DNA from 3 places in the Cedecea sp. NFIX57 genome. Region 1 is predicted to be linked to each of the others. Evidence: predicted binding sites of a transcription regulator. Region 1 holds the regulator's gene; each other region holds the start of a gene.
What was found. The regulator Fur, encoded in region 1, represses iron uptake genes when iron is present. The targets are predictions, from matches to a motif close to ATAATAATGAGAACNACTATCAA.
Positions count from the first base shown of each region.

Region 2: a site for Fur is predicted at 3,504-3,526, ahead of B9Y90_RS19455 (TonB-dependent siderophore receptor). Genes of this name have one in related genera too.
Region 3: a site for Fur is predicted at 2,317-2,339, ahead of B9Y90_RS04860 (TonB-dependent siderophore receptor). Genes of this name have one in related genera too.

Region 1 covers NZ_FXAS01000010.1:70,328-80,513, reverse strand. Annotated here, with positions in the region: gene kdpE (two-component system response regulator KdpE) at 1-448, shown strand, start outside; gene B9Y90_RS10640 (EamA family transporter) at 485-913, shown strand; gene pgm (phosphoglucomutase (alpha-D-glucose-1,6-bisphosphate-dependent)) at 948-2,591, opposite strand; gene seqA (replication initiation negative regulator SeqA) at 2,619-3,167, opposite strand; gene ybfF (esterase) at 3,342-4,109, shown strand; gene ybfE (LexA regulated protein) at 4,251-4,529, shown strand; gene fldA (flavodoxin FldA) at 4,709-5,239, shown strand; gene fur (ferric iron uptake transcriptional regulator) at 5,519-5,965, shown strand; gene chiQ (ChiQ/YbfN family lipoprotein) at 6,059-6,385, opposite strand; gene chiP (chitoporin ChiP) at 6,432-7,838, opposite strand; gene glnS (glutamine--tRNA ligase) at 8,302-9,969, opposite strand; gene nagE (N-acetylglucosamine-specific PTS transporter subunit IIBC) at 10,147-10,186, opposite strand, start outside.
Region 2 covers NZ_FXAS01000026.1:29,115-39,300, forward strand. Annotated here, with positions in the region: gene ppsA (phosphoenolpyruvate synthase) at 1-1,823, shown strand, start outside; gene B9Y90_RS19450 (alpha/beta hydrolase-fold protein) at 1,902-3,464, opposite strand; gene B9Y90_RS19455 (TonB-dependent siderophore receptor) at 3,616-5,778, shown strand; gene B9Y90_RS19460 (alpha/beta hydrolase) at 5,788-6,690, shown strand; RNA gene rprA (antisense sRNA RprA) at 6,687-6,793, opposite strand; gene ydiK (AI-2E family transporter YdiK) at 7,676-8,794, opposite strand; gene ydiJ (D-2-hydroxyglutarate dehydrogenase YdiJ) at 8,998-10,186, shown strand, end outside.
Region 3 covers NZ_FXAS01000004.1:198,517-208,702, reverse strand. Annotated here, with positions in the region: gene cstA (pyruvate/proton symporter CstA) at 1-2,050, opposite strand, end outside; gene B9Y90_RS04860 (TonB-dependent siderophore receptor) at 2,441-4,669, shown strand; gene gdhA (NADP-specific glutamate dehydrogenase) at 4,922-6,265, shown strand; gene B9Y90_RS04850 (GNAT family N-acetyltransferase) at 6,303-7,121, opposite strand; gene yczE (membrane protein YczE) at 7,184-7,798, opposite strand; gene yczR (MocR-like transcription factor YczR) at 7,890-9,317, shown strand; gene B9Y90_RS04835 (hypothetical protein) at 9,394-9,618, opposite strand; gene B9Y90_RS04830 (hypothetical protein) at 9,615-9,869, opposite strand; partial or broken gene B9Y90_RS04825 (Lrp/AsnC ligand binding domain-containing protein) at 10,001-10,186, opposite strand, start outside.

The DNA of each region.
Region 1 (10,186 bases):
CCTGTCGGCCCGGAGTGACGAGCAGGCGAAGATTGCCGCCCTGGATGCTGGCGCAGATGATTTTCTCAGCAAGCCGTTTGGCATCGGTGAACTGCAGGCCAGGCTTCGCGTCGCCCTGCGCCGCCACGCCAGCACCGTTCAGCCCGATCCGGTTTATCAGTTTTCGGAAATTCGGGTCGACCTCGCTTCGCGTCGCATTACCCGCGGCGAAGAGGAAATTCACCTCACCCCGATTGAGTTTCGCCTGCTGGCCACCCTGCTGAATAACCACGGCAAAGTCCTGACCCAGCGCCAGTTGCTTAACCAGGTTTGGGGCCCGAATGCCGTGGAGCACAGCCACTATCTGCGGATTTATATGGGCCACCTGCGCCAGAAGCTGGAAAGCGATCCTGCCCGTCCTCGCCACCTGCTCACCGAAACCGGGATCGGCTACCGTTTTATGCTCTGAAAGAGTAACCTCTTGTCGGTTCAAGAGGAGTCTTTTATGAGCGCATGGTTAGTCTACGCCCTGTTGTCTGCCGCTACGGCAGCGCTGGTCGCTATTTTTGGTAAGGTTGGTTTGCAGCATCTGGATGCCAATACCGCCACGGCCGTTCGCGCCGTGGTCATGGCGTTATTTTTAGTTGGGGTGGTCGTCGTTCAGGGAAAACTGAATCTTGTAAGTACGGTGTTTGCCGATAAAAAAGCGCTGCTGTTTATTTTATTAAGCGGCGTGGCCGGGGCGCTGTCCTGGCTGTTCTATTTTATGGCGATCAAAAGCGGCGAAGTGTCGAAGGTCGCCCCTATCGATAAGCTGAGCGTGGTGTTCGCGGTGATTCTGGCGGTGATTCTGTTTGGTGAGAAAGTGTCGCTGATTGCCGGGATAGGCGTGGCGCTTATCACCTGCGGCGCACTGATGGTGGCTTTGGGTTAAAAGAGAAAGGCTCCCGAAGGAGCCTTTTTACCTATTACTTCGCGCTTTTCAGCACTTCGCTGACAATCTCTACCGCTTCTTTCTCAATCTGCTCGCGGTGCTCTGCGCCCAGGAAGCTTTCACAGTAAATTTTGTAGGCGTCTTCTGTGCCGGACGGACGAGCGGCAAACCAGCCGTTCTTCGTCATCACCTTCAGGCCGCCAATAGAAGCGCCGTTGCCCGGTGCTGCCGTCAGACGCGCGGTGATCGGGTCACCTGCCAGTGTGTCTGCGCTCACCATTTCAGGCGAGAGCTTGGACAGCGCGGCTTTCTGTGCGGAAGTGGCTGGGGCCTGAATACGGTTGTAGCTCGGTGCGCCAAAGCGCGCGGCTAACTCGTCGTAATGCTGCTGCGGGTTTTTGCCCGTAACGGCGGTGATTTCTGCCGCCAGCAGGCACATGATGATACCGTCTTTGTCGGTCGACCACGGAGTGCCGTTGAAGCGCAGGAACGATGCCCCGGCGCTCTCCTCACCACCGAAGCCGAAGCTGCCGTCGAACAGACCGTCAACAAACCACTTAAAGCCCACCGGGACTTCCACCAGCTTGCGGCCCAAATCTTCCACCACGCGGTCAATCATCGCGGAGGAAACCAGGGTTTTACCCACGGCCACATCTTTGCCCCACTGCGGGCGGTGCTGGAACAGATAGTTGATAGCCACGGCCAGGTAATGGTTCGGATTCATCAGGCCAGCCGGCGTGACGATGCCATGGCGGTCGTAATCCGGGTCGTTGGCAAACGCCAGATCGAATTTGTCGCGCAGCGCCAGCAGGCCCGCCATCGCGCATTCGGAGGAGCAGTCCATACGGATTGCGCCGTCTTTATCCAGGTGCATAAAGCGGAAGGTCTGGTCGACCTGATCGTTCACGATGGTCAGATCAAGGTTGTAGTGCTTCGCAATACGGTGCCAGTATTCAATCCCGGAACCGCCGAGGGGATCAACGCCCAGCTTCAGGCCCGCTTTTTGAATAGCGGCCATATCGACGATATCCACCAGCCCTTCGATGAACGGCTGAACCAGATCCTGCGCCTGAACGTGACCGCTTTCCCAGGCTTTATCCAGTGAGATACGCTTCACGCCTTTCAGGCCGTCGGCCAGCAGCGCGTTAGCGCGATCTTCAACAACTTTGGTAACGTTGGTATCAGCCGGGCCACCGTTTGGCGGGTTGTACTTGATGCCGCCGTCGTCCGGTGGGTTGTGGGATGGCGTGATCACAATCCCGTCCGCCTGAGCGCCGCCCTTTTGGTTATGCACCAGGATGGCATTAGAAATCGCAGGCGTCGGCGTGTAGCCATTATCCTGCTGCACAATGACATCCACGCCGTTGGCGGCCAGCACTTCCAGCACGGAGATAAACGCAGGTTCGGACAGCGCATGGGTATCTTTGCCCACATAGCACGGACCGGTGATCCCATTCTTCGCGCGTTCTTCAGCGATAGCTTGCGCAATCGCCAGAATATGAGGTTCGTTAAAGCTATGACGTGCGGCACTACCACGGTGGCCGGAGGTCCCGAATTTCACCGCGTGTTCGCTGTTCCCCACCACTGGCTTAAGCACGTAATACTGCGCCGTAAGCTGGGCTACGTTAATCAAGTCGCTCTGTTGTGCAGGTTGGCCCGCACGATCGTGGTTAGCCATTGGCTCTTCCTTACTGACGCCAGGTTTTTAAATAGTGCCGCAAACCTTTTCAATCAGCTCCGCAGGGAACTGCATTGACTGCATGATGTGTTCGATCATGCTGCATTTACGACCAGTATTCGTATTGGTAATCACCCAGTATGGGGTGCCCGGAACATGTTTCGGCTTGGTTTGATTGCCGTTTGCCAGCAACGTTTGCTCATCGCCAGCAAAATAGACGCGGGTGCGGCCGTGCAGTGATTCAGTGGCTTCGCCGAAGGTTTTTGCATCCAGCTGATACAGCGTGGACAGCACCATCATAAAGCGGTTTACGGCTTTATTCTGGGCAGCATACTCGTCGGAAAGCAGCAGCTCACGAACGGCACGCACGCGGTTACGAGCGGTATTCGCAGGTTTTTCTTCAACAACGGGAGCCGCAGCGCGCTCAGGCGCGGCTGGCGTAGAAGTGGCTGCTGGTGTTTGCCCGGCGGTAAATTTAAGCATACGCCGTAAAATGTCTGACGCGCTCTCGCCGATGTGTTTAGTCTGGCTGGCAATATAGCGGTAAAGCTCGTCATCAACTTCGATTGTTTTCATCTTAATCCAGTGCGATATCTTTTCTGAATACAAGTCGTTGGGATTATAGGGTCAAATCCCAACAGCGAACAGGAGAGGCAGCTCAAAGTCAGAGTAAACTGAATATTTGCCGCACGCCCGCGGGAATGCCAACATGATACCCTAACCAAACGAACCAAAATAAAGAACTTTGCCATGAAATTAAATGCTCGCCTGCAAACTGCGCAACAATCGAATAGCAATTCCCCTATTGTACTGATCCACGGCCTGTTCGGCAGCCTGGATAACCTCGGCGTTCTGGCTCGGGATCTGGGTAAAGATCACGCGGTGCTGCAGATCGATCTGCGCAATCATGGACTGTCACCGCGCAGCGATGACATGAGCTATGCCGCAATGGCCGGGGACGTTCTGGATACCCTGGACGAATACGGCATCGAAAAAGCCACGTTTATTGGTCATTCCATGGGCGGCAAAGTGGTGATGGCCCTTACCGCAATCGCACCTCAGCGTATTGATAAGCTAGTGATGATCGATATTGCGCCGGTTAACTATCAGGTTCGCCGTCATGACGAAATTTTCGCGGCTATTCGCGCGGTCAGCGAAGCGTGCGTAAAAACTCGCCAGCAGGCGGCGCAAATCATGCGCGACCACGTTACTGAGGAAGGCGTTATTCAGTTTCTGCTGAAATCCTTTGCTGACGGCGAGTGGAAGTTCAACGTGCCCGTGCTTTGGCAGCAATATGAAAATATCGTTGGCTGGCAGCCTGTCCCGGCCTGGCCACATCCAGCGTTGTTTATCCGCGGCGGGAATTCTCCGTATGTTGATGAAAGCCACCGCGAGGCGCTGTTAAGTCAGTTCCCACAGGCCCGCGCTCACGTCATCGCTGGAGCAGGTCATTGGGTTCATGCGGAAAAACCGGACGCCGTTTTGCGGGCGATTCACCGATTTATCGACGCTGAGTAGAAAAACTGATTAAAAACAGACCGACCGGGCAGCAGAAGTCGCTAACGCGTTGGCGGGAATGGCGCGCTGATGTATGATGGCGCGCTTAATTGCACCGGCACCCTGCCCCTGCAGCCAGAATTTCCTGTCAGTATTCTAATCATGGCAAAAGAACAAACGGACCGTACTACATTAGATCTGTTCGCGGACGAGCGTCGCCCCGGGCGGCCGAAAACCAATCCGCTCTCGCGTGATGAGCAATTGCGTATCAATAAGCGCAATCAGCTGAAGCGCGATAAAGTGCGTGGTTTGAAGCGGGTTGAGCTAAAACTGAACAATGATGCGGTCGATGCCCTCAACCAGCTGGCTGACGCCCGCAACATCAGCCGCAGCGAACTGATCGAAGAGATGCTGCTCGAGCAGCTTAAAAATCTCGGGTAACGCCTTCAGCCGCCCTGCGGGTTATCTGAAATCTCAAAAGGGTGAGCTAAACCATGTTGCAGACTGTGCACCCGGGTGTGATAGCTGTTTCCGCTGCCGGAGCTGTTCTGCTATGATTGCCCTATACGTGGGCATTTGACGGCCAGCATACTATTAAGTTTCAAGAGGTTATTTTACTCATGGCAATCGTAGGCATTTTTTTCGGCAGCGACACTGGTAACACCGAAAATATCGCGAAAATGATTCAAAAACAGCTCGGTAAAGACGTTGCTGAGGTGCATGACATTGCTAAAAGCAGCAAAGAAGATCTCGAAGGTTTCGACATTCTGTTGCTCGGCATCCCGACCTGGTACTACGGTGAAGCCCAGTGCGACTGGGATGATTTCTTCCCTACTCTTGAAGAAGTCGATTTCAACGGCAAACTGGTGGCGCTGTTCGGCTGCGGCGACCAGGAAGATTACGCAGAATACTTCTGTGATGCACTGGGCACCATCCGCGACATTATCGAACCGCGCGGCGCGGCGATTGTGGGCCACTGGCCAACCGCCGGTTACCACTTTGAAGCCTCCAAGGGCCTGGCGGATGACGACAACTTTGTCGGCCTGGCCATTGACGAAGACCGTCAGCCAGAACTGACCGCAGAACGCGTTGAGAAGTGGGTTAAGCAAGTTTCTGAAGAACTGAATCTGGCCGATATCATTAACGCCTGATTTCTCTGGCGCAAATACAGCATTTGCGCCATTTTGATAGCTTGTAGCAATGAAAATAATTGCTACAAGTTTGTAACTTTCTCGTACATCCCTGTACAATGTCTTCCTGACAGCTTGGCTGATAATTACTGTAAATGGCGACGCCGCCACGATTTTTCAGCCTTATTTTGCACCATACTTGCGGTTCCCATTTAGAAGTAGCAGTTCTATAATGAGACGCATTACTCTTAACGCTCACTGCAGTTTGAGCGAATCGTTAAGCAACAGGACAATTTCCGCATGACTGACAACAATACCGCATTAAAGAAGGCCGGCTTGAAAGTCACGCTTCCGCGATTAAAAATCCTCGAAGTGCTGCAAGAGCCGGTAAATCATCACGTCAGCGCGGAAGACTTATATAAACGTCTGATCGACATGGGCGAAGAAATTGGCCTGGCGACGGTCTACCGCGTACTGAACCAGTTTGATGATGCCGGGATCGTGACCCGCCACAACTTTGAAGGCGGCAAGTCCGTTTTCGAGCTGACCCAGCAGCATCACCACGATCACCTGATCTGCCTCGACTGCGGAAAAGTCATCGAGTTCAGCGACGATTCTATCGAATCTCGCCAGCGTGAAATTGCCGCGCGCCACGGTATTCGCCTGACTAACCACAGTTTGTATCTGTACGGACACTGTGCCGAAGGCGACTGCCGTGAAGACGACACGGCCCACGATCCGAAATAAGTAATCCGCATTAACAAACGCTGCTTCGGTGGCGTTTAAAAGCAAAAACCGGCAGGTTTCCCTTGCCGGTTTTTTTATTGACTGAAAGGATTATCAGCTGTTATTGGCGCGAATCTCCTGCCAAATCTTATCGCAGCGCACCTTCGCGGCTTCATCATTGCCGCTCTTTCTTGCCTGGATGCATTTCTGATAATCCAACACGTTCACAGTCTCTTTTTCAACAAACGCTTTATGCTGTTTTTCCTGACGCAGTACGTTCAGCACGCTCTGGCAGGCTTCAATTTTATCCGGATTGCCCTCCGCCGTGTTGATACAGGCGCTATAGGCCTGCTTCAGGCGTGAATCTTCCGGAGGTGCCGGAGGCTGAACGCAGGCAGACAGCGTGAAAACAGCCGCAGTGACCAGTAGAATCTTTTTCATGTGCGGTTCCTTATAAAAAACGGGCGCTTACGCGCCCGGTTTCACATCAGAAGATGGTGAACGGAGCAATCACGATGAACTTCACGTCACGCTCATCCTGGAACATGTTGCCGTAACCACCGCCCCAGCTTGGGATGTCGGAGTGGTTGTCGTACTGTGTGAAGTGCAGTTTGAACAGCGTGCCTTTCGCACGGCCTTCCTGCACGGTATACATTGCATCGAGGCTGTAAGAAGACTCTTTGATCTTGTTGGAAGCGAGATCCTGGCGGTTACCGGAAGCATCAAGCGCCCAGGTGGATGGTTTTGCATCCCATGCATAAACGTAAGAAGCACCGACTGCCCAACCCGGCAGATTCCAGTTGCTCAGGTCATACATTGCGCCGAAGAACACGGCTTTTTCACCGTTGGCGTTGAAGTCAGAGCGGTTATCCCACCACACATCCAGACGACCGTTGGAAGAAGCGTAGGTTGGCGTCATACGCTGCAGGAAGTAACCCTGCTGCCCTTCTGCCTTCACCATGGTCCCTTCGAGACGAAGGTCAACCTGGCCAATTTTATAACCAAAGGTCAACGCCTGGAGCCATGCGGTGCCATCGTAGATATCGTTGATAGTGTTGTTCGCGGCTTTATCACGGGTGCCGTAGAACTGGTAGCTGGTGCTCAGCGGGCTACCTGCAACGTCAAATTTGTAGCTGGCTTTAGCGAAGTACTGATCAACAAAGCCCTGCGCCTGGCCAAATGCGGCTTCGAGAATCAGGTCGTTTTTGAAGTCATACTTCGCGCCGATGGAGTGCAGGTAATCAACTTTGGTTTTTTTGTCGTTCTGGTAGAACTTGTCGGTTTCAAGGTGCCACGGCGCCTTGTACTCGTTGGTCCACATATAGGAGAAGCTCAGCGCACCGGCATCACCGTAGTCAAATGCGGCCCCTGCTTCAGCACCCTGATAAGTACCAGGCATGAAGCTCCAGTGTGGTGCTAGCAGCGTTTGGCCGGTTGGCTGAATGTAACCTGCACGTGCCCATACCGGGCCGTATTTGAATTTAGCAGCCGCTTTATAAAGGCTAATGCCGCCTTTATCACCGGAGTAGTCTTCGTCGTAGGTTTTATTTTTAGAGGAGAATGCGATTTCGTTCGGGTGGCCACTGGCGCTGTCTTCGGCCATTTCAATGGCGGTGAAGGCGGCAATATCGAAACCAAACATATCGGCCGCATAGCCGGACTGGAAGTCGAGGTTGGCGTTCCAGGTTGAGTGCGACAGGTTAGTTTTGTACTTACCGTCGGACACATCTTTACGGTCACGCTCACGCTGCCAGTAATAGATGCCGCCGGTCAGCGTGGAGTCATCAACAAAACCCGCAGCACTAACCTGCGGAGCCACTACAAAGCCAGAAAGAGCGGTAACGCTTGCAATAGCAAGAGCAAGCGCACTACGTTTGCCACTAAACGTACGCATAGTTAAATTCCTCTTTGACGTAAAAATCATCGTCTGACGTGAAAAGCGCCATTGACGAAAAAAGTAAAATTGCCTGACGGCTAAAAGCGGTTTTTGCTTAACACACCCGCATTACTGCTGCTCATAGACTATTTTTCGCGACGCGAATTATCAATGACTTTGTATCAGAGATTTCCTGGAGTATGACAGAGAGCACATAATCTATGTGCATTTGTAACAAAATTGCGCAGCAGATGATTAACCCTGATTACGATTTATTTTAAGAATAAAATCTCTTTGAGAGCGCTTTCATTATAAGCATCAGGAGATTACGGGGAAGAGATGACATTGTGTAAGGAGATTCCCCCAAAAATGGAAATGAGAATTAATTCGCACCGCGAATGTGCGTAAAAGGTTAACAAAAGGTAAGCAGAAAGAAAAAACGCCGCATTGCGCGGCGCTTTCATCAGGCTGTTAGTGGCAATTACTCACCGATTTTAGCCCAGGTATCACGCAGGCCAACGGTGCGGTTAAACACCAGTTTTTCTGCGGTCGCATAGCGGCTGTCGAGGCAGAAGTAACCTTCACGCTCGAACTGATATGCCTTACTTTTTTCCGCGTTCTGCAGGCTAGGCTCAACGAAGCCCTGACGAATAACCAGGGAATCCGCGTTAATGGTAGACAGGAAGTCTTCCGCAGCCCCTGGATTCGCGACGCTAAACAAGCGATCGTACAGGCGAATCTCCACCGGCAGCGCGTGTGCTGCGCTGACCCAGTGAATCACACCCTTAACCTTGCGGCCGTCAGCCGGATCCTTGCTCAGGGTTTCCGGATCATAGGTGCAATACAGTTCGGTGATATTACCTTCAGCGTCTTTTTCTACACGCTCGGCTTTGATCACATAGGCATTACGCAAGCGAACTTCTTTACCCATCACCAGACGCTTGTATTGCTTGTTTGCCTCTTCACGGAAGTCAGCGCGATCGATATAGATCTCACGACTGAACGGCACTTCACGGCTACCCATTTCAGGTTTATTTGGGTGATTCGGCATGGTGACCGTCTCTTCATCACCTTCAGGGTAGTTAGTGATAATAACTTTTACCGGATCCAGTACGGCCATGGCACGCGGTGCATTCTCGTTGAGATCGTCACGGATACAGGATTCCAGAGAAGCCATTTCAACGGTGTTGTCCTGCTTGGTTACGCCAATGCGCTTACAGAACTCGCGAATGGAGGCTGCGGTATAGCCGCGGCGACGCAGGCCGGAGATGGTCGGCATACGCGGGTCGTCCCAGCCTTCCACAATCTTCTCGGTCACCAGCAAGTTCAACTTACGCTTGGACATGATGGCGTATTCGAGATTCAGGCGAGAAAACTCGTACTGACGCGGGTGTGCAGGAATGGTGATGTTATCCAGCACCCAATCATACAGGCGGCGGTTGTCCTGGAACTCCAGGGTACACAGCGAGTGCGTAATGCCTTCCAGCGCATCGGAAATACAGTGGGTGAAGTCGTACATCGGGTAGATGCACCACTTGTTGCCGGTCTGGTGGTGATCGGCAAATTTAATGCGGTACAGCACCGGGTCGCGCATAACGATGAACGGCGAGGCCATATCGATTTTGGCACGCAGGCAGGCGGTACCTTCGGCGAACTCACCGTTGCGCATTTTCTCGAACAGCGCGAGGTTTTCCTCAACGCTACGATCGCGGAACGGGCTGTTTTTCCCGGGCGCAGTCAGCGAGCCACGGTATTCACGAATTTGTTCCGGGCTCAGCTCATCAACATACGCCAGCCCTTTATTAATCAGCTCAACGGCATAATTAAACAGCTGGTCAAAATAGTCAGACGAATAACGCACATTGCCAGACCAGTGGAAGCCCAGCCATTCAACGTCGTGCTTGATGGACTCGACGTATTCGATGTCTTCTTTTACCGGGTTTGTGTCGTCGAAGCGCAGGTTGCACTGCCCCTGATAATCCTGAGCAATGCCAAAGTTCAGGCAAATAGACTTGGCGTGGCCAATGTGCAGATAGCCATTTGGCTCAGGCGGAAAACGGGTGCAAATACTGGTGTGCTTACCGTTCGCCAGGTCTTCATCAATAATCTGACGAATAAAGTTAGTTGGGCGGGCTTCAGCCTCACTCATCGCGGGTTCCTCAAAGCGTGTACCTTAGTTAACGGCGTATGATCTAATAAGCGGCCTCGGGAAACAACCTTTAGTTGCATAAATTAGGGTTATCCATGCTGGCTAGCGGCAGGTAATAAAAAAGCGGCTGACGATATACGCCAGCCGCTTAAGGCACAAATGCTTACTCAGGAGCGATTACTTGCCTTTAATCTCATACAGTGGTGTTTGACCTGCA
Region 2 (10,186 bases), on a different contig from region 1:
TGGCGCTCTCGGCTGGTGTTCAGCGCATGGTGCGCTCCGACCTTGCTTCTTCCGGGGTCATGTTCTCCATTGATACCGAGTCCGGTTTCGACCAGGTGGTGTTTATCACCGCCGCGTGGGGCCTGGGTGAAATGGTGGTGCAGGGCGCCGTAAACCCGGATGAATTCTACGTCCATAAGCCAACGCTTGAGGCAGGCAATCCGGCCATCGTTCGCCGTACCATGGGCTCGAAAAAGATCCGCATGGTTTATGCCCCAACTCAGGAACACGGCAAGCAGGTACGAATTGAAGACGTGCCGGAAGCTGACCGTGACCGTTTCTGTATTACTCAGGAAGAGATTCAGGAACTGGCTAAACAAGCTGTACAAATCGAAAAGCATTATGGCCGCCCGATGGACATCGAGTGGGCCAAAGACGGCCACACCGGCAAGCTGTTCATCGTTCAGGCTCGCCCGGAAACAGTGCGTTCTCAGGGCCAGGTAATGGAACGCTACCAGCTGCATGCGCAGGGGCAGATCGTGGCGGAAGGCCGCGCGATTGGGCACCGCATCGGCGCTGGCCCGGTAAAAGTGATCCACGACATCAGCGAAATGAACCGCATCCAGCCGGGCGACGTGCTGGTCACCGACATGACCGACCCGGACTGGGAACCGATCATGAAAAAAGCGGCGGCGATCGTCACCAACCGTGGCGGACGTACCTGCCACGCGGCAATTATCGCGCGTGAGCTTGGTATTCCAGCCGTTGTAGGCTGCGGCGATGCCACCGAGCGCATGAAAGATGGTCAGAACGTGACCGTTTCCTGTGCCGAGGGCGACACCGGCTACGTTTACGCGGAGCTCCTCGACTTCACCGTGAAAAGCTCTACGGTTGATACCATGCCGGATCTGCCGCTGAAAATTATGATGAACGTCGGCAACCCGGATCGTGCGTTTGACTTCGCCTGCCTGCCGAACGAAGGCGTTGGCCTGGCGCGTCTGGAATTTATCATTAACCGCATGATTGGCGTGCACCCGCGTGCGCTGCTGGAGTTCGACCAGCAGGAGCCCGCGCTGCAGGCGGAAATCCGCACGATGATGAAAGGCTATGACGACCCGGTTGAGTTCTACGTGGGCCGCCTGACTGAAGGGATCGCGACCCTGGGCGCGGCGTTCTGGCCGAAGCGCGTGATCGTACGCCTGTCTGACTTCAAATCTAACGAATACGCCAACCTGGTGGGCGGCGAGCGTTATGAGCCGGAAGAAGAGAACCCAATGCTGGGCTTCCGTGGGGCAGGTCGCTACGTGGCGGACAGCTTCCGCGATTGCTTCGCGCTGGAATGCGCGGCCATGAAGCGCGTACGTAACGAAATGGGCCTGACCAACGTCGAAGTGATGGTGCCGTTTGTGCGTACCGTTGCCCAGGCCAAAGCAGTGGTTGAGGAGCTGGAGCGTCAGGGCCTGAAGCGCGGTGAGAACGGGCTGAAGATCATCATGATGTGTGAGATCCCGTCCAACGCCCTGCTGGCGGATGAATTCCTGCAATACTTTGACGGCTTCTCCATCGGCTCGAACGACATGACGCAGCTTGCGCTGGGGCTGGATCGCGACTCTGGCGTGGTGTCTGAACTGTTTGACGAGCGCAACGACGCGGTGAAAGCGCTGCTGTCGATGGCAATCAAAGCGGCGAAGAAGCAGGGCAAATACGTCGGGATCTGCGGCCAGGGGCCGTCCGATCACGAAGACTTTGCCGCCTGGCTGATGGAAGAGGGGATTGACAGCCTGTCCCTGAACCCGGACACCGTGGTGCAAACCTGGCTAAGCCTTGCCGAACTGAACAAGTAACGTTTAACCCTTCTCTTCAACAAAGAGAAGGGAGCCGGGCCGGTGCCTGCCTGCTTTATGCGGGCACCGGGCCGACACTTATCCCCGCCTAATCAAATCCTTCATGCCGGTAATAATGGCCTCGCACCAGGCGGCGTAATCATGCCCGCTCGACCAGGGATTAAAACTCACCTCATAGCCCTTTTCACGCAGCACAGCTTCAAGCTGTTGCGTATTGCGGTAAATGCCGCCGTCTGCGCCTTTGCTTTCAAAGCGCCCCGCCTGCAGCCAAAAACGCACTGGCAGGCGCGGTGACGCCTGATACTGCCGGGTTAACCATCCGGGCGCTTCGCCCTCGGGTGCCCACCAGTAAGAGCCGGACAAACTCAGCACGTTGCCAAACGCTTCTGGATGGCGCAGCGCCACCCAGGCCGAAGCCAGGCCGCCGTAGCTGGAGCCTGCCACGATGGTTTTTTGTGCCGGAGTGGTGATGCCCTGTCGGCGCAGCCACGGCACCAGCTCTTCGGCCATAAAATCGGCGAAATCGGGATTGGGCGGCAGCTCTTTTTCCCGTCGCTCACCGTCGAGGCTGTCGATAAACACGGCGTTTACCGGCGGCAGGGCATGACGGGCTATCAGGCCATCCAGCACATTGGCGAGGTGATAACGGTCCTGGTACATGCGGCCATCGAACAGCATCAGCGTCCAGCGGGCGGGCTGCCCGCCGCGTGGCCGGTAGACGGTGACTTCCCGACGGTTTGCCAGCTTTTTGCTTTCTACCTGATAGCGAACCAGGGAGCCTTGCCGAATCGGCTCGGTGGTGGCCTGCGGGGTAAAATAGCGGTGGGTGGTCAGGTCCAAAAGTGAGAAACGACTCCAGCGGTCGCCTTTGCCTGCGGGGCTGAATTGCGGGTTGAGCGGGTCGGTCTGGGCCGACACCAGAATCGCCCGACGCTGGTCGCGCGCGGTGCCTTCCACAAGGGGAACGTCGGGGGCAAGTTTGTACTGCATAAGCGTATCCGCCGGTACCACATAGCTGCGGTACCAAACGTCGGAGTGGCCGAGGCGGAACATTGGGTCATGGTCACCGGCCGGTGAACCGAGCACAAACACGTTGCCCTGTGCGCCTCGCCACAGGAACGTCACGCGTTTGCGAGTGGCATCGATGGGCTCGATCAGTGGCGTCCCCTGTTCACGTCTTTCCTGCCAGAAGGCTTCGGTGCTTGCGCCGTGGCTTAACGCTTGCTCAAGCGCCAGTAGCGCCGGACTTTCCGGGGATTGTTCGTCGTTACGCTTGAGCGGGACGGTTTCACGAATCTGCCAGCGGAACAGCCAGCGCCTTCCGGGTTCACCGCGAAGCACCAGCGTAGAAGGCTGGCCGACGGGCAGGGCAAAAAGCGGATTATGCTTGCCATCCACCGGCCCGTTTTCCACCAGGGAGCGCCAGAGCCTGCCTTTGCTGTCCACCAGGCTGGCGTCGGTTACGCCGCTCAACCGGACATTGGCGTAGTTTTCACCCAGTGCCGGAAGCCCAAAGCAGATTTCGCCGCTGGCGTCGAACTTCCCATCCTGCTCACCCTGGCTGCCGGTAAAAGTACAGGTCGCGGCCACCGCCGACGCTGAACAAAGTCCCAACATTAATGCGCTCCACGCGGCTCTCATCGTGCTTATCATTCCTGATAAAAAAGTGCATACACGCTAATGCAAATGAGATTGATTTTCAATAACATTGCGAGTCGTTGCGTTTTACGACAAAACGTAACAGGAGAGAAAGGCGAACTTAATTCACCTAATCACATGGGATGTTACGGTCATGCACTTTAAAAATAATAAGGTAACCCACGGCCTTTGGCTGATGGGATTCAGTGCCCTGGGGATGGGAAACGGCGTTCAGGCGCAGGAGCGGCAGGTCAGCGAGGAAACTCTGGTGGTCACCGGCTCGGTTAGTGAGGATCCTTCCGCGCCGCTTAAGGGGATGGTGGCCACCAAAACGCTGTCCGCCACGAAAACTGCGGCTGATTTGCTCAAAACGCCGCAGTCGGTTTCGGTGATTACCCGCGACCAAATGAACGCGCAGGATGTCACCTCCGTGTCACAGGCTTTACGCTACTCGGCCGGGGTGCTGACGGAGTATCGGGGCAGTTCGAACCGCAACGATGAGGTGTTTGTGCGGGGCTTCAGCTATGTACCGAAGTATCTCGACGGACTGAGCTATGGGGCGACGGCGTCTTCCCAGACCGGGACGTTTGACCCGTGGTTGCTTGAGCGAGTGGAGCTGGTGCGCGGCCCGGCGTCCGTGCTGTTCGGCCAGGTAAACCCCGGCGGGCTTATCAGCATGACCAGCAAGCGCCCGACAAGGGAAGCGATACATGAATTGCAGTTCCGCTCAGGCAACCAGCATCTGGCCGAGGGGGCTTTTGATTTTGGCGGCTCGCTAAGCGACGATAATCGGGTACTTTATCGCTTAAACGGGATTGCCCGCACGCAGCACAGTCAGGTTGCCGATTACAAAGAACAGCGCATCGCGATTGCGCCAGCGTTGACCTGGTATCCCAACGATCAAACTCGCTTTACTTTGCTGACCAGCTACCTGAAAGATCCGAAGGCGGGCTATCGGAACTTCTTGCCTGCCGCAGGCCTGGTGACGGAAACCGCGGCGGGGTATATCCCGCTGGACTTTAACGTCAGCGATCCCAGTTACGACCAGTCGTGGCGTGAGCAAACGATGGTGGGCTATGAGTTCGAGCACAGCTTCAACGATATCTTCACCTTCCGCCAGAATGCCCGTTACGCCAGCATCAAACAAAAGTACCGTTACCTCGTGTACTCCACCTCGAAGAGCGACACGTTACTTTCGCGCCGTGCGCAGCGAGAAACGCGTGATACCGATGAGTTTGGCATCGATAACCAGCTTGAGGCGCAGTTTGATACCGGCGCGTTGGGGCATACGCTGTTAGGCGGCCTGGATTACAAGTCTAACCATGACCGGCAGCAGCTCAGCCGGGGCACCGGAGCGAAATACGATCTGTACTGGCCGAACCCGGTGTATGGCCTCAATGTGGACGAAAGTACCTTCAGCGCGGTGAACGACGACCAGCAGAATCTCGACCAGACGGGCGTCTACCTGCAGGATCAGCTCAGCTGGAATAACTGGCAACTGCTGCTTTCCGGGCGTTACGACTGGGCCGAAGTGCGCACGACGGACAGGTTAAAAAGCAAAACGACGCAGCAGAATGACAGTAAATTCACCTGGCGCACCGGGCTGCTTTACGCCTTTGATTTCGGCCTGTCGCCGTATATCAGCTACAGCACCTCATTTGAACCAAATCTGCAGACCAACCGCGCGCCAGGCGCTGCGCCGTTCGACCCAAGCCTGGGCAAGCAGACCGAAGTGGGCCTGAAGTATCAGCCGCTGAAAGAGACCTTCATGACACTGGCGCTGTTCGATCTTCGCCAGACAAACGTTGGAACCTATAACAGCGCGCTGGGCTGGTTCGAAAACGCCGGTGAGATCCGTTCTAAAGGGCTGGAGGCGGAGGTGCATTCCACGCTGTTTAACAGCCTCAACCTGATAGGGTCTTACACCTGGACGGATACGGAAACCGTGAGCACCACGGTGGCGGGTACCGAAGGAAAAACCCCCGCTCGTGTTCCAACGCATATGGCGTCGGCGTGGGGCAGTTACACTGTTCCTGAAGGTATGCTGAAAAACCTGACGGCAGGTGTCGGGGTTCGCTACATCGGCACCAGCTATGGCGATGCGAAAAATACCTTTAAAGTGGCGGCCGTGGATCTCTATGACGCCATGCTGCGTTACGAGTTAGGTGAAGTTAGCCCTGATTTGAAAGGGGCAGCCTTGCAATTCAACGTCAACAACCTTGCGGACACAAAATACGTGGCATCCTGTGCATCGGATTCGGCCTGTTTCTACGGCATTGGCCGCACCTTAACCGCCACCGTCAGCTATCGCTGGTAAGGAGAACTTTTGCGCTATCTGCTTATGGCGCTTATCGCACTTGCTGCCCCCTCGGGGGCAACGGTCATCGAAGATAAGCCCTACACGCTGGCGAATACGCTGGTACACAGTCTGCATTCGCCGGAAAACGGTGAATATAAAATTATGGTTTCCTGGCCTGAAGGCGAAGCCCCGTCAGAGGGCTGGCCGGTGATTTATCTTCTGGACGGCGAGTCCGTCTTCCCCGGTGCGGTGTCGCTGATGCAGCGCCTGACCTGCGAACGTTGCCCGTTAACACCGGGCGTCGTGGTGGCGATTGACTACCCGGGAAACAGCCGTCGGGAGCGCGATTATCGCCCTGCGGTGGATAAAGTCGTGCTGGAGCCTAATCCGGCGGGAGGCACTTATCCGCCAGGTACACCCGGTGAAGCGCAGAAGTTCTGGCAGTTTATTGACGCTGAGCTTCGGCCCTGGGTCGAAAAGAAATGGAAAATTAATCTGCAGCGGCAGGCTCTGTTTGGTCATTCCTATGGTGGACTTTTCACTACCTGGCTGTTTATGACCTCGCCGGGCGCTTTCCAGCATTATTACGCCTCAAGCCCTTCGGTGTGGTGGAACGACCGCTATCTGCTGCGAATGGCAAAAAACTGGCGGCCTGATGAGGGAAATGCTCAGCTATCGCTCTCTGTGGGAAGTTATGAACAGTCACTGCAGCCGCAGGAGGCCAGGCTGTCGGAAGAGAAGCGTGCCGCGCTATTAAAACATCGTGGGCAGAGAGCGATGGTGGATGGCAATCGTGAAATGGCTAATGCCTTGATAGCTAAGGCCCCGACTCGGGTTGATTTTACGCTGGTAGAAGGGCAGAGCCACCTGACCGTTGCGCCGCTGGTTCTACATGGGGCGCTTATCAATCACTTTGCGAAATCAGAATAAAAAAAAGCCCATCTTCAAGATGGGCAAAGACTACACACAGCAATTCGTTGTTTCACTCAGGGGATTTCGATGTTTATAAATCAACGTGTTGATTCATAACCGTGAGTTAAATAGTAGGCATCTCGCTAAGTGGCGTCACTCAGATTCGTCTCAATCGTTAACAGAAGGTAAATAACTTGAGACAGCATAGCCCGGAGTGGGGGCTTCAATGGCTGGAATAGCGAGGGAAAAAGGCGTTATTGATTAGACTTATTAACCATTTGCGTTAAGTCACTGCTTTAGGCGCGAGTTATCGCATGGTCACATTATGCTAGCTGGATTAGGCTCCGTTCACCTCAAGTACGAATTTATATGCCATCACAGAGAGGGTGAACGGCTCGGGGGAGTCACCGTCACTCCCCCGAGCCCCCGGACTCCCGGCGAAATAAATCGACCGCTGAAGCGGCAGACCTCCGTTTTATCTCCCAGTCCTGGGTCGGCTGAGATGCGTTCCCGACGCTCTCAACCTCCGGCCGTTCCCGACGGCCGGCCCCTGGCCAGTCGGAGAGAAAACGGAGGCGATTTAAGCCGGAACCGTGCCTCGCTTTTAGCCCACAGCCATTCTGAAAGTCATAGTTGCTTCAAGTCCTACAGCCACGCCCTTGTTCCCGGCTCTCAGCGCCCCCGGTTATGACCCAACTCAGGCGGGGTTGAGCTGTCGGGAACAGCGAAAGAGAGCGATCGTCGGGAACGAATCGCGAACGACCCCGAATGTTTGGGTGATAGCCGGTGGGTTTACCGCTTCAGCGGCGATGAGCTCGCCGGGCGTCGGGGGTTGTCAGGGGGCATGGCGTAATGCCCCCTGACACGTTACCGGTTTACGGTCGTCGCATAGAGAACTGAGCTTGTGGTGAACGGAAAACCTGGGGCTGATAAATACCAACGCCAGACAGTGGCAAAAGGAGCTGTTGGCCAAAAAACACCCCAATCCCTCCCAGCCCTTTATTTATTTCTTCACATTCAGCGTCTCCTGCTCCTCAAGCAGTTCGACCACTTCATGCGGATCGTCCTGCGGGGCAGGTGCTTCATGCATCCAGACTGAAATCAGCCGATAAGAAACCGCCAGCAGCACCGGGCCGATAAACAGACCAATCATCCCGAAGGCAATCAGGCCGCCGATAACGCCGGAGAGAATCAGGATCATCGGCAAGTCCGCGCCCATGCGGATAAGGACCGGACGAATCACATTGTCCATGGTGCCGACGACGCAGCTCCACACCAGCAGCACTGTTCCCCAGGTGGTATCCCCGCTCCAGTACAGCCAGATTATGGCGGGCACCAGAATCACCAGCGGGCCAAGCTGAATCAGGCAGCTAAGCACCATCAGTACGGTGAGCAATGCGGCGTAAGGAATGCCGGACACTGCGAGGCCAATACCGCCCAGCACGCCCTGCGCGAGCGCAGTGACAACCACGCCCAGCGCTACGGCGCGAATCGCCTGGCCAGCCAGCAGCACGGCAGCATCGCCACGTTTGTCTGCCAGACGGAAGGCGAAGTGGCGAATGCCGTTCCCCAGCGTTTCACCTTTGGCATACAGCAGCACGCTGAACAGCAGCATCAGGCCGAGATGCACCAGCAGGGTGCCAATATGCACAGCCTGGCCGAGAAACCAACTGGTCGTCGTGCCGATATAAGGGCGGACTTTTTCCATAATCGCGCTGCCGCCGCTGCTCACCAGCGTGTTCCAGCCGCTGTAAAGCTTATCGCCGATAAGCGGGATGCTGTGCAGCCATTCGAAGGCGGGCAGCGCCATGTGCCCTTTGGTTGCCCAGTTAATCACCGGGCCGCTGTTGTCCACCAGGCTGTTCACTAACATAGCGACCGGGATGACAAACAGCATTAGCAGCAGCAGCGTCATCACCAGCACCGCAAGGGAGCGTTTGCCCCACAGCAGCTTTTGCAATTTGATGAGCAGCGGCCAGGTTGCAATGACGATGGTTCCGGCCCAGGCGAAGCCTAAAACAAATGGGCGGACAATCCACAGACAGGCGAGAATCATCACGGAAATAAACAGCACGGACAGCAGGATCTGCAGCAGATCCTTTGGCTGACTGACTTTGATCATAGGAAGAATCACCTCAATAAAATGCACCCGCGCTAAATTCGCATGGCGATAATTTAATGATGATGTATTTCCTCGATTATTGACAGGCGCATTTCGCTTCGCGTTATCTGAAATAACAGCCGCAAATCGCGACGGAATATGATAAAAACAAAACAGACACGCAAACGATAACTCTTACTAAGCAACACAGGGTCGACCCGTCAATGATCCCACAAATTTCTCAGGCACCTGGCGTCGTTCAGCTGGTGCTCAGCTATTTAGCATCACTGGAGCAACAGGGCTTTACCGGCGATACCGCCACCAGCTACGCAGACCGCCTGACCATGGCGACCGATAACAGCATTTACCAACTGCTGCCGGATGCGGTGCTTTTCCCTCGTTCAACCGCAGACGTCACGTTGATTACCCGCGTGGCCGCCGAAGAGCGCTTTAAATCCCTGGTGTTTACCCCGCGCGGCGGCGGCACCGGCACCAACGGGCAGTCGCTTAACGGCGGCATCGTGGTGGACATGTCCCGCTACATGAATCGCATCATCGAAATTAATCCGGAGCAAGGTTGGGTGCGGGTGGAAGCTGGGGTCATTAAAGATCAGCTCAACCAGTTCCTGAAGCCGCACGGCTACTTCTTTGCCCCGGAACTGTCGACCAGTAACCGCGCCACGCTGGGCGGGATGATCAACACCGATGCCTCCGGGCAGGGGTCGCTGGTGTACGGTAAAACCTCCGATCATGTGCTGGGTGTGCGCGCCGTGCTGATGGACGGCGAAATTCTGGACACGCACCAGATGGCAACCGGGCTTGCCGAAGAACTGGGTCGCGAAGAGACCACCAGTGGGAAAATCTACCGCACCGTGCTTGAGCGCTGCCGCGAACAGCGCGAGCTGATTATCGATAAATTTCCCAAACTTAACCGTTTCCTCACCGGCTATGACCTGCGCCATGTTTTTAATGACGACCTGAGCAAGTTCGATTTAACCCGTATTCTTACCGGCTCCGAGGGGACGCTGGCGTTCATCACCGAGGCGAAGCTGGACATCACCCGCTTGCCGAAGGTGCGCCGGCTGGTGAACGTCAAGTACGACTCCTTCGATTCCGCCCTGCGAAACGCACCCTTTATGGTGGACGCTCGGGCGCTGTCGGTGGAAACCGTCGATTCCAAAGTCCTGAACCTGGCGCGGGAAGACATCGTCTGGCACTCGGTCAGTGAGCTGATCACCGACGTGCCAAATAAAGAGATGCTCGGGCTGAACATCGTTGAATTTGCCGGGGACGACCAGGCGCTTATCGACGGCCAGGTCACTGAGCTATGTGCTCGCCTTGATGCACTGATGGCCGAAGGCGAGGGTGGGGTGATTGGCTGGCAGGTCTGTGATGAGCTGGCCGGTATAGAAA
Region 3 (10,186 bases), on a different contig from region 1:
CATACGGCGTTTCGCTCGACGTCGGGTGCTCAGACTTCAGCGCCTTAAGCGCAGTTTTCAGCGAGAACCAGCCAAGCACCACAACTACCACCATAAAGAAGATCGTCAGCCCCGCATCCAGGCGGTTGTTAAACACCAGCTGACTGAGCTGCGACTGCGTGTACTGCGCCGGAATATTACCGCTGTCGATCATCGCCTGGAACTTATTGGCAATGGCGAGGAAGCCCACTTTTGCATCCGAGCTGAACGCTTTCTGCCAGCCAGCGGTTAAGGTACACACCAGCAGCCAGGCGGTCGGCATCAGCGCCACCCAGGCATAGCGCTGCTTCTTCATTTTGAACAACACCACGGCACACAGCATCAGCGCCATACCCGCCAGCATCTGGTTGGCGATACCGAACAGCGGCCACAGCGTGTTAATGCCGCCGAGCGGATCGACCACGCCCTGGTGCAGGAAGTAACCCCAGGCGAGTACACAAAGCCCGGTGGCAAGCAGGTTGGCCGGCAGTGAGTCCGTCCGTTTCAGCCCCGGAGAGATCACGCCCAGCAGGTCCTGCAGCATAAAGCGCGCCGCACGAGTCCCGGCATCCACCGCCGTCAGAATAAACAGCGCTTCAAACAGGATGGCAAAGTGGTACCAGAACGAGACGTCCATCAACCCGCCGAGCGCGCCATGCAGAATATACGCCATGCCAACGGCCAGCGTTGGTGCCCCACCGGCGCGGGAGATGATGCTCTGTTCGCCCACTTCGTTGGCGATGTTGGTCAGCGTTTCCGGGGTGATATGGAAGCCCCAGCCGCTCACCACTTGCGCGGCAGAAGCCACAACATCCGCCGTACCAGCAGGCGCCAATACCGCCATTGGGCTGTTCATCGCAAAGTAGACGCCTGGGTCGATAACGCAGGCCGCCACCAGCGCCATGATCGCCACGAAGGACTCCATCAACATGCCGCCATAGCCAATGAAACAGGCCTGATTTTCGTTCGCCAGCATTTTCGGCGTGGTGCCGGAAGCAATCAGCGCGTGGAAGCCGGAAACGGCCCCGCAGGCGATGGTAATAAACAGGAACGGGAACAGATCGCCGCTCCAGACCGGGCCGGTACCATCGATGAATTTTGTTAATGATGGCATTTGCAGCGTCGGGCGCATGATCAAAATGCCGATCGCCAGCCCGATGATGGTACCGATTTTCAGGAATGTGGAGAGATAATCACGCGGGGCCAGCAGCAGCCAGACCGGCAGCACCGAGGCCACAAAACCGTACCCTACCAGCATCCAGGTGAGCTGCACGCCCGTAAAGTCAAAGTACGGCGCCCAGGTTGGGCTCTCCGCCACCCAACCGCCGGAAATAATAGCAAACACCAGCATCACCAGGCCAATCACCGACACTTCACCGATACGCCCCGGGCGCAAATAGCGAATATAAACGCCCATAAACAGCGCCAGCGGGATGGTAAAGGCCACGGTGTAAGTCCCCCACGGGCTGTGGGTTAGCGCCTTCACCACGATCATTGCCAGCACGGCGAGGATAATCACCATAATCATAAAACAAGCGACCAGCGCGATAACTCCCGCTGTATTGCCCATTTCTTCTTTAACTAACTCCCCCAGCGAACGCCCGTTGCGACGCGTGGAGACAAACAACACCATAAAGTCCTGCACGGCACCCGCCAGCACCACGCCAGCCAGCAACCAAATCATCCCCGGCAGGTAACCCATTTGTGCGGCAAGCACCGGCCCCACCAGCGGGCCAGCCCCGGCTATAGCGGCAAAATGGTGGCCGAACAGCACTTTTTTATCCGTTGGGACGTAGTCAAGACCGTCATTGTTTCGCACGGCCGGCGTCATGCGCGTGGCATCCACCGTCAGCACGCGTTTAGCGATAAACAAACCGTAGTAACGATAGGCAATCAGGTAGATACAAACTGAGGCAATAACAATCCACAGCGCATTTATCTGTTCACCGCGATTCAGTGCGATATAGCCGAGGGCGAATGCGCCTATCAAAGCAAGCACGACCCAGACGAGGTGTTTCCCAAATCTATCCATCAATTTTGTCCGTTTTCTAAGTGGATACCGAGAGTTGTTACATTTTGTATCTAGCCTGGAATAGCGGTTCTCACAATCGGAAGGGGGCAAAACGCGGGGCATTTACCTCAGTTTGTTAATGAGATCACCTAAATATGTTTCGCAACCGTAAAGTCGGCAGGTCAATTGTGGAGTATCAGGTTGGTGAATGGTTAACTCGGAGATTGATAACGATGGATGATTAATTAGCGGAATTAATTGGTTTTAAATGTCAATCGAGAAAGATATTGATAATTGTTTTCATTTGCAATAGCGTGTTTCCGCACTTTCAACTCCAGGCACTTTTGCCGCGTCCTTCCTCGTTTGGGAAAGGAGCTTCAGGGACGCAGGCGGTGACACTCAGGATAAATAATGAATAATACATTATCGTACTCCCTCGCCACACTGGTGAGTCTGGGCCTCTACGGCACCGCTTTTTCAGCGGCAGCAGCAGAGGCAACCCCCGCTGAAAACGAAGATACGCTAGTCGTCACCGCAGCCCAGCAAACGCTGCAGGCGCCCGGCGTGTCGGTGATTACTTCCGACGAACTAAAGAAGCACCCGGTCGCGCGAGATGTCTCAGAGATCATTCGCACCATGCCGGGGGTTAACCTGACCGGCAACTCCACCAGCGGGCAGCGCGGCAACGGTCGCCAGATCGACATTCGCGGCATGGGGCCAGAAAACACGCTGATTCTGGTTGATGGGAAACCGGTTACCAGCCGTAATTCAGTGCGACTGGGCTGGCGCGGCGAGCGTGATACCCGCGGCGATGCCTCCTGGGTTCCACCGGAAATGATCGAACGCATTGAGGTCCTGCGTGGCCCGGCAGCGGCCCGCTACGGCAACGGGGCTGCAGGCGGCGTGGTGAATATCATCACCAAACGCAGCAGCAACGAGTTCCACGGCAGCTGGAATACCTATTTCAATGCCCCGGAGCATAAAGATGAAGGCGCAACGAAGCGCACCAACTTCAGCCTGACCGGACCGCTCGGTGACGACGTGAGTTTCCGCCTCTACGGCAACCTGGATAAAACGCAGGCGGACGCCTGGGACATCAACCAGGGGCACCAGTCGCTGCGCACCGGCTCTTACGCTAACACGCTGCCTGCGGGCCGCGAAGGCGTTATCCATAAAGACCTGAACGGGATGATTCGCTGGGAATTCGCCCCGATGCAAGCCCTGGAGTTTGAAACCGGCTACAGCCGCCAGGGCAACCTTTACTCAGGTGATACACAAAATACAAATACCAGCCAGCTGGTGAAGGATAACTACGGCAAAGAGACCAACCGCCTCTACCGCCAGACCTATGCCGTCACCTGGACCGGCGGCTGGGACAACGGCGTCACCACCAACACCTATGCACAATACGAACACACCCGTAACTCGCGCATAAATGAAGGCCTGGCTGGCGGCACGGAGGGGATTTTCTCCAACAACCAGTTCTCAGATATCGATCTCAGCGATGTCATGCTGCACAGCGAAGCAAGCATTCCGTTTACCCTGTTGGTGAATCAAAACCTCACAGTCGGTAGCGAATGGAATCAGCAGCGCATGAAAGACGGTACGTCCAACACCCAGTCGTTAAGTGAAGGCGGGCCGATTCCGGGGCTCTCATCCACCAGCCGAAGCCCTTATTCCAAAGCGGAGATCTTCTCTCTGTTTGCCGAAAACAATATGGAGCTAACCAGCAGCACCATGCTGACGCCGGGGCTGCGCTTCGATCATCACTCCATCGTGGGGGATAACTGGAGCCCGTCGCTGAATCTGAGCCAGGAGTTGGTGGAAGACTTGACGCTGAAACTCGGTATTGCCCGGGCTTATAAAGCGCCAAGTCTGTATCAGACCAACCCGAACTACATTCTTTACAGCCGCGGTCAGGGCTGTGCGGCCAGCGCCGGGGCGTGTTACCTGATGGGGAATGAGGATCTAAAAGCCGAAACCAGCGTCAACAAAGAAATTGGCCTGGAGTTCAAGCGCGACGGCTATCAGGCCGGGATTACCTGGTTCCGGAACGACTATCGCAACAAAATTGAATCCGGCTATTCGCCTATTGCCTCTAACAGCAAGAAAACCGACATCTACCAGTGGGGCAACGTGCCTAAAGCGGTGGTGGAAGGTCTTGAAGGCACGATTAATCTGCCGCTGACGGAGACCGTAAGCTGGAATAACAACCTGACTTACATGTTGCAAAGCAAAAACAAGGAAACGGGCGATCGCCTGTCGATCATCCCTGAATACACGCTTAACTCCACGCTGAGCTGGCAGGTTCGCCCGGACATTTCGCTGCAAAGCACCCTGACGTGGTACGGCAAACAGGCACCGAAGAAGTACAACTATAAGGGAGATCCTGTCACCGGCAGCGATACCAACGAGGTCAGCCCTTATAGCATCCTTGGCATGAGCGCGACCTGGGATGCGACCAAAAACGTCAGCTTCACCGCCGGGATCGACAACCTGCTGGATAAGCGCCACTGGCGCGCGGGTAACGCCCAGACCACCGGGAATGACACCACTAAGTCCTACATGTACGGCGCTGGCGCGGAGACTTACAACGAGCCTGGCCGCACGTACTATATGAGCGTCAACACGCACTTCTAAGCTCGGTTTGGGAGGCTAATAAGCCTCCCAAATTGATCGTCAACCGCCGAAAAACAGAGAACACAATTTATTGTCTGTTATTAGACCGAAATTTAGATTTTTTTAGGGTTAATAGCCCGACTAAACGCTTCTCTTCTTTATTGCCTTCCCGGTGAAAAAATCGCTTGATGCCCGTTCATAAGAAAATGTTATAGTCGAAAAATAACCCAAAAAAAGACCGACAACACAATCTTCAACAAGGAGTTACCTCTGATGGCTCAAACATTCTCTCTCGAAGACTTTTTAACCTCAGTACAGTCCCGAGATCCGCACCAGGTAGAATTCGCTCAGGCGGTTCGCGAAGTGATGAGCACCCTGTGGCCGTTTCTGGAAAACAATCCGCAATACCGCCAGCAGGCGCTGCTCGAACGTCTGGTCGAGCCGGAGCGTGTGATTCAGTTCCGCGTCGCTTGGGTGGATGATAACAATCAGGTGCAGGTGAACCGGGCCTGGCGCGTGCAGTTCAACTCAGCCATTGGCCCATTCAAAGGTGGAATGCGCTTCCACCCTTCCGTTAATCTGTCGATCCTCAAATTCCTCGGCTTTGAGCAGACCTTTAAAAACGCCCTCACCACGCTGCCAATGGGCGGCGGCAAAGGCGGCAGCGACTTTAATCCAAAGGGCAAAAGCGAAGGCGAAATCATGCGTTTTTGCCAGGCGCTGATGCTGGAGCTTTATCGCCATCTAGGCCCGGACACCGACGTCCCGGCGGGTGATATCGGTGTTGGCGGTCGCGAAGTCGGCTACATGGCGGGGATGATGAAAAAACTCTCCAACAACACTGCCTGCGTGTTTACCGGCAAAGGGCTGTCGTTCGGCGGCAGTCTGATCCGCCCGGAAGCGACCGGCTACGGCCTGATCTACTTCACCGATGCCATGCTGCAGCGCCACGGACTGGGCTTTGAAGGCATGCGCGTGGCGGTTTCCGGCTCCGGCAACGTCGCTCAGTATGCGATTGAAAAAGCCATGTCGCTCGGCGCTCGCGTGGTCACGGCGTCTGACTCCAACGGCACAGTGGTAGATGAAGCAGGCTTTAACGCAGAGAAACTGGCCCGCCTGTGCGAAATCAAAGCCAGCCGCGATGGCCGCGTCGCCGATTATGCCCGTGAATTTGGCCTGACTTATCTGGAAGGCCAGCAGCCGTGGAGCGTACCTGTCGATATCGCTCTGCCTTGTGCAACACAGAACGAACTGGACATCGATGCTGCTCAAACGCTTATTAACAACGGCGTGAAGGCAGTCGCCGAAGGGGCAAATATGCCAACCACAATTGCTGCGACGGATCTGTTTGTGGAGGCTGGCGTGCTGTTTGCACCAGGCAAAGCAGCAAACGCAGGCGGCGTGGCAACATCCGGGCTGGAAATGGCGCAGAATGCGGCCCGTCTGGGCTGGAAGGCCGAAAAAGTGGATATTCGCCTGCACCACATCATGCTTGATATTCACCAGGCCTGTGTGGATTACGGCGGTGAAGGAAAACAAACCCAGTACGTTCGCGGCGCAAACATCGCCGGGTTTGTAAAAGTTGCGGACGCGATGCTGGCTCAGGGCGTGCTGTAACTTGCAGGGTGAGGGTATTCGCCCTCACCTTCTCTGTCTACAAGGTATGCTTCATCTCGTACTGTCGGATCTTATCCAGGGTAAAGCCGCTGCTTAAAAATAACGGCGCAACGGTTTCGGGCAGGCTGGGAATAGTCACTAACCCAGGGAAACGATGCTGCAGCAACGTCAGCAGTTTTTTCGCCTTCCCCGAACGTCGCGCATGCGGCTCAACAAACAGCCCTCTGAGCTTCGGTATCTCACCGGGAACGACCATCGCGTAAGCCACTTCATCCAGTACAAAAGCCTTACCGGGCAGCTTATACAGCGTTTCAGCCGCGCAAAGCCACGGCAGCGGTCCATCGTTAGCGGCTATCATTCTACGGGTCATTTGCAGTGGATCGATTTCCAGCAGCTCGCCGTCAACTTCACCTTCAGGCACGCCGGAGGACTGAAAGCCCACCAGCGTTTGCTTGGGTACAAAACCCATTCGCTCATAGAGCGCCAGCCCGCCTTCGTTGCCTAAAATCACTTCCAGATAAAATTGCTTATCCCCACGTGCGCGCGCGGCATCAATGAGCTGCTGAATGAAGATCTTGCCTAATCCCTGCCCTCGCAGTTCCGGGCGAATCGCAAACGCGGCCAGGCGGCAGGTTTGCCCGCGTCGGGTAATCAGCGCCATCGCTTTGGGTTCCCCACGGTAAAGCCATATAGGGCTGTCGCCTGGGAAAAAATCTTCAGAGACAAAACGCCAGCCGAAGGTTTCGCCTTCCAGACGAAAAGGCACCACGTACTGTTCAAAACAGTGGGTTAATATCTCTGCCAGCTGAAAGCTGTTCCAGTTTAGAGCTGGTTTACTCACAATCTCGTGCCGCATGCTCTCTCCCGTTTTAAGCGAATATTATTCTCCGGAAGAGACTGTTTAGCACAGTTACGGGGTCAGGATGTAGCTTCCGGTGCAGCGGTCGCTGTGTTATTCAACGGCTTAACGCGGAACCATGGCAGGCAAAGCTGAATTAGAGGCCCGATAGCTAACGCATAAAGCACGGTCCCCACGCCAAAACTGCCGCCCATCAACCAGCCGGAGATCAGTACGGTCACTTCGATGGCGGTACGCACGCTGCGCACCGACCAGCCTGTTCTGGCATGGATCCCGGTCATCAGGCCATCTCGAGGCCCGGCACCAAAGCCTGCGCCGATATACATCCCCGTCGCCAGGGCGTTAACCACCAAAGCGCCGACCAGCAAAACGGAACGCGCAAGAAGCGATTCCAGCGGCGGCATTAGCGCCAGCGTGGCATCCGCCGCCAGACCTAACACAATCACGTTGCTGATGGTGCCAAGCCCTGGCCGCTGGCGCAGCGGGATCCACAACAGCAACACCAGCGCCCCTACAATAATCATCACCAGCCCAAGGTTGAGCGAGAAAAGCCTCGCCACGCCGAGGTGGAAAACGTTCCACGGGTCCGCGCCCAAATCGGCACGAACGAACATGGCGGTTGAAATGCCGTAAAAGACCAGGCCGGTATAAAGCTGCAGCAGGCGACGAGCCATCATGACAAAGATCCTCATTGTGTTTTTATGGCTATACCCTCTCGCAAAATGGACTTAGTATTAAGGTCCAGTTATCAGAAAGTGGACTGCTATGACGCTGCGCAGAATTGGAATTTCATCTTTAACCCGCCTGCTTGGCCACTGGCATCAGGCGTCATCCCGTTCGCCGGTCTATCGTCAACTGGCGGACGGGCTTCGGCTGCTGATCCTTGATGGCCGCCTACCGCTCGACAGCAGGCTGCCGGGAGAAAGAGAGCTTTCTGGTGCCCTGTGCGTGAGCCGTACCACGGTGGCCTCCGCGCTGACGCAGCTCCGGGAAGAAGGCTATCTGCTGAGCAGGCAGGGTTCAGGCTCTGTCACCATGCTGCCCGAGAGCAGCCCGGCCATCTCCCCGTTACCCGGCAATGCCCCGGTGTTGGATCTCTCTACCGCCGCCCTCAGCGCCGGGCCGGAAATTCATCGGGCCTATTCCACCGCGCTCACTTTTCTGCCGGAGCATTTGTCCTCAACCGGTTATGACAGCCAGGGCTTGCCGGAGCTGAGAGAAGCGATTGCGCGGCATTATGCATCACGAGGGTTACCCACCACGCCTGACCAAATTATGGTGGTCAACGGTGCCGTCAGCGGCCTGGGCCTGATACTTAGACTGTTCACCGGCCCGGGCGATCGCGTGGTCGTTGACCATCCTACTTACCCGATGGCGTTGGCGGCTATTCGCGGAGCCTCCTGCCGCCCCGTGCCGGTCAGTCTGCCCGAGAGCGGCTGGGATGTTGACGGTTTAGCGGCGACTATCGCCCAGACATCTCCCCGCCTGGCCTACTTAATTCCCGACTTTCATAATCCCACAGGCCGCTGTATGGATGCCGCCACGCGCCAAAGAGTGAACGAGATTGCCGCCCGTAGCCACACCACACTGGTTGTGGATGAGACGATGGCGGATCTCTGGTTTGACGCACCGCCGCCGCCTCCCCTGGCCGCTTTTGGCCCGGAAGAACACACCATCTCGCTCGGCTCCGCAGGGAAAAGTTTCTGGGGTGGGCTGCGGCTGGGCTGGATAAGGGCCTCAGGCAAAACCATCAGTTCGCTGATACAAATCCGCAATACCTTTGATTTAGGGACACCTTTGCTGGAGCAACTGGCCGCCACGCAATTGTTTAACGACGCGGCGCAGTTCTTGCCTCAGCGCAGAGAGATGCTTCGTCAACGCTGCGAAACCAGCTTTGCCACGATGCAAACACTGTTCCCGGACTGGCAAACGTCTCCCCCGGAAGGCGGGCTGTCGTGGTGGGTGGAGTTACCCAAGCCGCTGGCCACGATTTTTGCCGCCGCCGCCGAGAGTCAGGGAATTCGGATAGGGGCCGGGCCTCGGTTTGGGGTCGAAGGGGCTTTTGAGCGTTTTTTACGCCTCCCCTTCAGCCTTGACCCCGCAGAAATGCAGCTTGCCCTGCAGCGGCTGCAGCCGCTCTGGCAGCACCTGGCGGCAACAAGAAATGAAAGTCTGCGGGGAATGGTATTTTAGGAAGCGAAATATTTCCCTCTAAAATAAAAGAGGGAAATATTATTCTGTCAGGATAGCAATAAGTCGGCGCTAATAATTAATGCTGTGAAATTCGAGGAATGGCAAACCCTTTTAGGGTGATGGTGAAATATTCACCCTCTTTTTTAATACTGGCCCCGGTATCGCACCAGTCTGAAGCGATGCGGAAGAACTCATCGCTGCCAATATTCCAGCCCAGTTTCACTTTTTTCAGGTAGCCTGAACGCAATAATTCACAGGCTTGCTGATAGTCGTAGGCGGTACTGTCCGTACCGGCGTTCATTTTTTCTTCTTCAGCAGTTTACGCAATGCCTTGATCTCGCGATCGTTTAGTGGCATCACGCGAGCTTCAGAAGTATGCTGGCTGTCCACATCATCTTCATCGACCCCCACGTCGCTGTCGAGATCGTCAAAGGCTTTGGACAGAAGTCGCTCCGTTACGCTTGCCAGGGTTTCACTATTCTCTTCCGCATAGTGACGAATCTTCTCTTTTAACTCGATGCTTATTTTTACGTTCAACGTAGCCGTCGTCATTGCAAATCCTTAGTGCTTAAACAGAGGTTTGTGTTTAATACTATAGAGAATAAATAAGATCCAGCCAGTGCGATAAATTTAATATTTCTGTCATAATTCAAATAACCGGAAAATATATCAGGTTTATTTCTTTACAAAGGCGGTAACCTTCGCTTCACCGGCATGCTTTTGACGATTGACGTATTGCACTGGGCGAATTCAGTCAGTCCATTAAGAATATCATCCAGTTGCCCCACCGAACCAAGCGCCAGTCGAATAATAAAGCAGTCTTCTCCGGTAATGTTGTCGTATTCGATGCATTCTGGAATGGTCTGAAT